3 regions of the Kribbella sp. WER1 genome follow, and region 3 is predicted to be linked to each of the others. Evidence: riboswitches for the same ligand, from Rfam matches in the RefSeq annotation. Region 3 holds a riboswitch; each other region holds the start of a gene.
What was found. Region 3 has a riboswitch for cyclic di-AMP ahead of ACXJJ3_RS42315 (hypothetical protein). Riboswitches for the same ligand answer to the same signal wherever they lie in the genome.
Positions count from the first base shown of each region.

Region 1 (2,260 bases), on a different replicon from region 3:
TTCACGCACGCCTCCGCTGTCGAAGAGCGGTCAGCGTAGGAGCCGCGGGTGAACAAAAGGAAACCGGCCAGGACCGTCGGAGGGGTGGGGGCGACGGCCCGGGCCGGTTTCGGAAGCCAGCGTGCCTGGGGGAGGGACGCTGACGACCGGCGGCGCCCGATGGGGGCAGGGCGGCCGCCGGTCAGGGATCAGACGCGCCCGAAGGAGACGCTGCTGCTCCAGATCTTCGACTTGGCCACCGGACGTCCCGGCTTCGAGGCCTGCCACAGCATGTTCCCGCCCGCGTAGATGCCGACGTGGTACACACCGCCGCCACCGTTGTGGAAGAACACCAGGTCGCCCGGCTTGGCGGCGCTGCGGCTGATGTGCTTGGTCGCGGCGTACTGCTGACGCGACGTGCGGGGCAGCTTGTGCCCGGCGTACTTGTACACGTAGCCGGTGTAGCCGGAGCAGTCGAAGCCGCTGGTGCTCGTGCCGCCGTAGCGGTACGGCGTGCCCTTGAGCTTGGCGGCTTCCTTGAGCACCTTGGTCCGGAACGTACCGACGGCGGCCGAGGCCGAGCTCGCACCGTGGTTGCCGTAGAGCACCTTGTGCTTCGCGGCCCAGGTCAGCCGGCCCCAGGTGTTCTTGTCGGTGTAGCCGGTGGCCTTGAGGCCCCAGGACGTCTGGAACTTCTTCAGCACCGCGACGGTGCTGTTGCCGAAGTAGCCGTCCGGTCCCAGGTGCAGGGCCTTCTGGACGTACTTCACGGTCGGGCCGGAGTCGCCCTTCCGGAGCAGCGGCCGGCTCGGGATGCTCGTGTGACCCCGCTGCTGGGCGGCGGTCATGGCGGCCGCGGACGCGGTCGCGGGGGTGGCGCCGATGCTCAGCGCGGCTCCACCACCGACAGCGAGACCGACCGTGAGGACGGCGGCTGCGGCGCGGGGCGCACCGGACTTGCTGGTCTTGCGGTGCTTCGCCAGGGTCCGGCCGACGGGCCGGTCGGTACTGGTCTCAGCGGTGACGGCGCGCGAAAGCGTCGTCCGTCGGGCAGTGACGGGCATGGTTGTCTCCCGACGCCTGTGAAGTTAGCTGTCGGGTTCGGGCTGGGATTCATAGCCCGGTCCGCTCCCGCGGACTTCACCCCAGGGTTTCGACCACTCACGGTCGAGACCCAACTTCCTGGGTCCCCCACCTCCGCCATTGGTATTCGAGGGGAGCACACGAGCCTGGCGGAGCTCGGCGTTGACTCGTGTGCGGTTCGTGTTGGTTACCGAACCGCCGACGACTGTATAACAGAACGATCACGACGCAAACCCTTCAATCCACAAAGTCGTTCTCAAAAGGCCCTCAACGGTCCTCTGACGGGTCAGCAAGTGTGGATGAACACCAGGTGTCCTGAGCGCGTCCGAGCGGGGCTCAGGCGCCCACTGAGCGATTCGATGTGTCCTCGGTCACATTCGCCGGTGGCTTTCTGTGACAACGGGCACAGAACGTGCTCAGGGCACCCTAAAGTTCTTGAGTTTTCAGCAATTCCAGGAAGCGCTCCAGGCCGACGTTCCCGCCGGACAGCACCACTCCGACGCGCTCCGGCAGCCCGTGGATCCGCCCGGCCAGCAACGCCGCCAGCGCGCTGGCCCCGCTCGGCTCGAGGACGATCTTCAGCCGCTCGAACGCGAACGCCATCGCCGCCACGATCTCCGCGTCGCTGACCAGCTCGAACGACTCCACCAGCCGCCGGTTCACCGCGAACGTCAGCTCGCCCGGCGACTCGACCGCCTGCCCGTCCGCGATCGTCCGCGGTACGTCGATCCGCACCCGCTCGCCGGCCGCCAGCGACCGGGCGTGGTCGTCGCCAGCGGCCGGCTCGACGCCGATCATCCGGATCCCCGGCGACATCAATGTCGCCGCGGTCGCGCAGCCGGCCATCAGCCCGCCGCCCCCGACCGGGACCAGCAGCGCGCCGAGATGCCCGACCTCCTCGATCAGCTCGAGCGCGACCGTGCCCTGCCCGGCCATCACGTCGCAGTGGTCGTACGGCGGGATCAGCGTCCGCCCGCGGTCCGCCGCCAGCTCCTGCGCCAGCGCGGTCCGGTCCTGCGTGTACCGGTCGTACGTCACCACCTCGGCGCCGTACCCGCGGGTCGCCGCCAGCTTCGTCGCGGGCGCGTCCTCCGGCATCAGGATCACCGCCGACGTACCCGCCAGCCGGGCCGCCAGCGCGACGGCCTGCGCGTGGTTCCCCGACGAGTACGCCGCCACGCCGGCCGCGAGCTGCTCC
Region 1 is NZ_CM135186.1:3,941,658-3,943,917, reverse strand. Features, by position in the region: gene ACXJJ3_RS18960 (hypothetical protein) at 1-5, opposite strand, end outside; gene ACXJJ3_RS18955 (C40 family peptidase) at 189-1,043, opposite strand; cyclic di-AMP (ydaO/yuaA leader) riboswitch at 1,043-1,211, opposite strand; gene ACXJJ3_RS18950 (threo-3-hydroxy-L-aspartate ammonia-lyase) at 1,489-2,260, opposite strand, start outside.
Region 1: it holds a riboswitch for cyclic di-AMP, as region 3 does, so the genes downstream of both, ACXJJ3_RS18955 (C40 family peptidase) here and ACXJJ3_RS42315 (hypothetical protein) in region 3, are expected to answer to the same signal.

Region 2 (2,260 bases), on a different replicon from region 3:
CGGACACGTAGTCCTTCGTGCCGCCGCGGCAGGTCGCCTGGCGCTGCGCGAGAGTCAGGTTGAGGAAGCCGCCCGACTCGGTGACCTGCTTGCTGTCGTAGCACTGGAGGTTGTCGCTGTTGACGCCGTCCGAGATGCCTTCCTTGAACCAGCCGGTCTCCCACTTCGTGGTGTCGACCGCGGTGCCGCTGAACTCGTCGTCGAACGTCAGCCGGTGCGAACCGGTCGGACTCCAGGACGGCGCGAGTTCGGTCGTCGTCGGGGTCGCCGGCGGGGTCGTGGTCGGCGGTGTGCTCGGCGGTGTGCTCGGCGTACCCGGCGTGCTCGGAGAGGCGGTCGGGGTACTGTTCGAGGCAGCCGGGGTGCTGGGTGAGGCGGTGGTCGGCGTGGACGTCGGGGACTGGGTCGGCGTACTCGTTGTTGTCGGCGATCCGGTCGGTCCCGCGCTCGTCGGCGTCGAGCTGTGAGATGTCGTCGGGCCGGTGCCCGCGCGGACGTAGGCGATCTCCAGCCTGGTCTGCTTCGCCCCGGCCTCGCGCGAACCGTAGACGGTGGCCGCAGTACCGACCGGTTGGGTCAGCGCGAGGTTCAGCTCGCCGGCGGCGGTGATGCCCTTCGACACGTCGATCCGCAGCTGCGTCGACCGGCCGTCGTCCGCCGCGGTCGCGAACGGAGTACCCGGCCGAGGCGCGTTCGCGTAGGTGGTGGATTCGCTCCATCGGCCCGACACGTTCGACACCGCGATCTTCGCCGGGCTGCTCGTGGTCATGCGGTGCAGTACGAGCGTGGCCTTCCGTTCGTAGCCGGGCGCCACCGGAGGTACGACGTACCGGACGAGGCTGGTCGACTGGTTCCGCTTCACGACCAGGCGGGTGGATCGGCCGTACTTCCGGGACGTTGACCCGACCTGTACGTAGGTGTCGGCGGTCGCGGTGAGGCTGACCGGAGAAGGGGTGCTGTCGGCGGTGAGTCTGACCGGCGACGAGGAGTTGTCGGCGGCGATCGCCGCGCCGATCCCGGCGGTGGTGGCGAGCAGCGAGAGGCCCGCGACGACAGGGATCACTGCGCGGCGGTGGGCCTTCGCGGCCGGTTGTCGCGTTCCACCGGAGGAATCAGCGGCGCGATGTCGTGCCGAGAATGCATCCCGCATGGGGACAGTCCTTCCTGCACGCCTGTGAGGTTAGCTGTCGGGCTCGGGCCGGAAGATGCCCGGTCGCTGGTGCGACTTCGCCCCGAGGACAGGCCGCAGCACACGGCCGGTCCGGAGAACCTGGGTTCCCCACTTCCGCCCTCGGATGCTGTGGGAGGGGCCACCGACCCGGAGGGCGGAACTCGGCGTTGCGGGTCGGCGGGGTGGTCCTTGCTCTGACGGCATCCGGTCCCCAGTCCCGAAGCGCAGGCCAGAGCATACGCACACTTTTGGCGAGGTCTCAAACCCGTAACGCGGCCACTGTTCGTGACGATTCGACCGGCCGATCGGCGCAGTGTGACGACGTCCACGGCCCCGTCCCACTCGGCACACCACGGTCCGTCGTACCACCCCGATAATCGGATGCCGGGGCGTACTGCCTGTGACAGTCCGTCCCGGCCGAACCCCCTGAATTCCTTCGCATTCCGGACGGTTTCGCCGTCATAGTGGGGGTCCGTGAGCGAGGTCCGAGTCGTAGCCGCCCATACCGAGCGCGCGACCGTGCGCGTCGGCGACCTGTTCCTGAAGGTCGACCCCGACCGGGCGCGGATCGACCGCGAGGTGGAGGCGATGAGCCTGGCGCCGGTGCCCACCCCGAACGTCCTGTGGCGAGAGCCACCCGTGCTGGCGCTGTCGGCGGTACCGGGCACCGTGCTCGGCCGGATCGGCCGGCCGTCGACCGCTTCCCCCGGAGCGTGGGCCGCGGCAGGCGCCGCCCTCCGCGTGCTGCACGACGTACCCGCACCACCGTGGCGCGGTCGAGCCGGCCGCCCGCTCGACGAACTCACGACGGACCTCGACCGCGAATGCGAGCGGTTGATCGCCGCCGACGTACTCCCCGTCGCCCTCGTCACCCACAACCGCGACCTGGCCGAAACCGCCCTCCGCCCCTGGACGCCCACCTTCACCCACGGCGACCTCCACATCGCCCATGTCTTCGCCGAGGGCAACAAAATCACCGGCATCATCGACTGGTCCGAAGCCGGCGGCGGCGATCCCCTCTACGACCTGGCCAGCCTGACGGTCGCCCACCAGAACCACCTCAACGACGTACTCACCGGCTACGGCGCA
Region 2 is NZ_CM135186.1:3,931,395-3,933,654, reverse strand. Features, by position in the region: gene ACXJJ3_RS18905 (CBM96 family carbohydrate-binding protein) at 1-1,063, opposite strand, end outside; cyclic di-AMP (ydaO/yuaA leader) riboswitch at 1,155-1,348, opposite strand; gene ACXJJ3_RS18900 (phosphotransferase family protein) at 1,646-2,260, shown strand, end outside.
Region 2: it holds a riboswitch for cyclic di-AMP, as region 3 does, so the genes downstream of both, ACXJJ3_RS18905 (CBM96 family carbohydrate-binding protein) here and ACXJJ3_RS42315 (hypothetical protein) in region 3, are expected to answer to the same signal.

Region 3 (2,260 bases):
GAAACCTCTCGGATGGCGATACTCAGACGTTGAATCTGAGACACGGTTTCTGCGGACCATGTCACGCCATCATCCGACTCAAGGCGGTGCGACGTCAAATGGGTCTCATAAACGATCGTTTATGAGACCCATTTTGAACGGCATGGCCACTCCGGAATTCGCTGAGTCGTGATTGCGGGGAACGCTGGTTGGACCGCCGGTCCGGCGGGGCGGCGCGGACGAGGCCAGGGTCAGAAGGGCGCCTGCTCGTCGTCGTCCCACTCCTCCGCGTCGGGGGTGAGATCCTGCCACTCTTCCTGGTCGGGCAACGACCACGACAGCAGCGGCTCTTTGAAGCCGGCCTTCGGCATCTCCCACTCGAGCTCCTGCCGGAGCTCGCGGACCAGGTCGAGCCGGTCCCCCGGCGGGACGTTCTCCGTCCGGAGCTTGCCCGCGTACGGGGCGACGGTCGCCGCGGCCGCGGCCCACCGCGGTGCCGCCCGGGCGGCCTGCTTGATGATCGTCTCGCGGAAGAACTGCTGGATGCTGGGCAGCGAGTCCTCGGTGACCAGGGTCAGGTCGGCCAGGCTCAGGTCGGTGCGCAGCTCCTCGAACAGCTTGCCGGTCATCTTGTGCGGCAGCGTCGCGAACTGGCGGCGGGTGGTGTGCAGGAGGAACCCGAGATCCTTGGCCATCCAGCCCAACCACGGGTGCGCCCGCCGGCAGACGAAGATCGGCACCATCGGCTGGGCCGGGTGCTGCATCTGCAGGGCCGCGGCCTTGCCGAGGAGCTGGTACACCTCCTTGTGGATCGGGTAGAACCACTGCCGGCGGTTCTTCATCTCCATCGGGAGCGCGAACGGCAGCCGCGGCAGGCCGGTGGCCGGGTCGATCGAGTGCAGCCAGGCGCCGGAGTCCAGTGCGCCGTACAGCTTGACGCCCATGACGTTGCGGACCTCGCCGAAACCGGGCTCCATCGGGATGAGATGGGTTCCGGCAATGGACAGCGAGTGGCGCAGCACCGCCTCGCCGGCGTCGCCCGAGGTGGTCGACACTGCGAAGAACCGCCCGTACAGCTGGCCTTTGCGCGCGACGGCTCGGTTGATTGCGGTCTCCCGCCGACGCCGATCGGCCGGCACCAGGAGCTTCACGACCCGGTTGCCCTTGGTCTTGTGGGTCACCTCGTCGAGCGCGTGCAGTGCCCGCAGGCCTTGGACGGCCTCGGTGACGATGTGGGAGTGCAGCCAGTCGTGCTGCTCGTTGTAGACGACGCCCCGCTCGCACAGGCGCGCCTCGAGCTCGGCGTGCGCGACCGCCAGCTCGTCATCGAGGAGGTCCAGGACGGCTTGGCGCGCCAGCTGGAGCCAGTCGTTCTTGCTCCGGGCGTGTCCAGCGCCGTGCCCGGAGGTCTCCTTGGGGCTCATTTTTACGTTTGCTCCCTGCGCGGAGAGCGTATGTAGAGGTTTCTTTGCCCAGGGCTCCCAGCTGCCGCCCGCTGCCAGATCCGGATCAGGGCAGCCGAGCGCGCGCGGCGGCTCGCGAGGCCGGCTGACGCGGCGAGCGGCCTGCGGCTGGCGTCAGGCAGCGCAGGGCCGCCCGGAGATCCGGAACTGGACATGCTGGAACTCTCGACGCCTGCGAAGTTAGCTGTCGGGCTCGGGCTGAGAGTCGGCCCGGTCCGCTCCCGCGGACTACCACCCCAGGGCCCCGGCAACTGCCGGCCACGGCCCAACTTCCTGGGTCCTCCACCACTGCCGTACGTTCGGCTGATGCGTGGATGGCCCGGCAGCGCTCGGCGTTGACCAGCACGCGGTTCGTCGGGATCGGTGAACCACCCATGAATGTACGACGTCCGCGCGGATGCGCCAAAACCCTTATCCACAAGGACCGCCGCGTGTCGTCGATCCCGCGGTGGGCAGGTGCGGTGCGCCCGGCGAGACGTTCGGATGTGCTCCATCGCCGCAGCGAACCAGACCGGCCTGGTTAGTGTCGCGTCGAGCGGATCTCGGCGGAACCTGCCGTCCGGGCCGGCGGCGTCGGCGGTGGAAGAGCCGGGCGGCGCGGACGATCCCGCGGATCCGCTCGGACGTGGCCGGCCTGCGGCCGGGTGGTGCCGACTTCGTCGGCGCAGTACTGCAGTACCCCCCCTCCTGACCCTCCAGTCTGACCCGACACGTCTGCTCCGCAACCGCCGTCGCCCCCGGCGGATGCGCGTGTTCTCCGCTGCGCTCCGCCCACGCACACCGCCCGTCGGCGGCTGCTCCGCAGCCGCTTACGGGTG
Region 3 is NZ_JBSZTA010000002.1:59,107-61,366, reverse strand. Features, by position in the region: gene ACXJJ3_RS42315 (hypothetical protein) at 231-1,403, opposite strand; cyclic di-AMP (ydaO/yuaA leader) riboswitch at 1,600-1,757, opposite strand.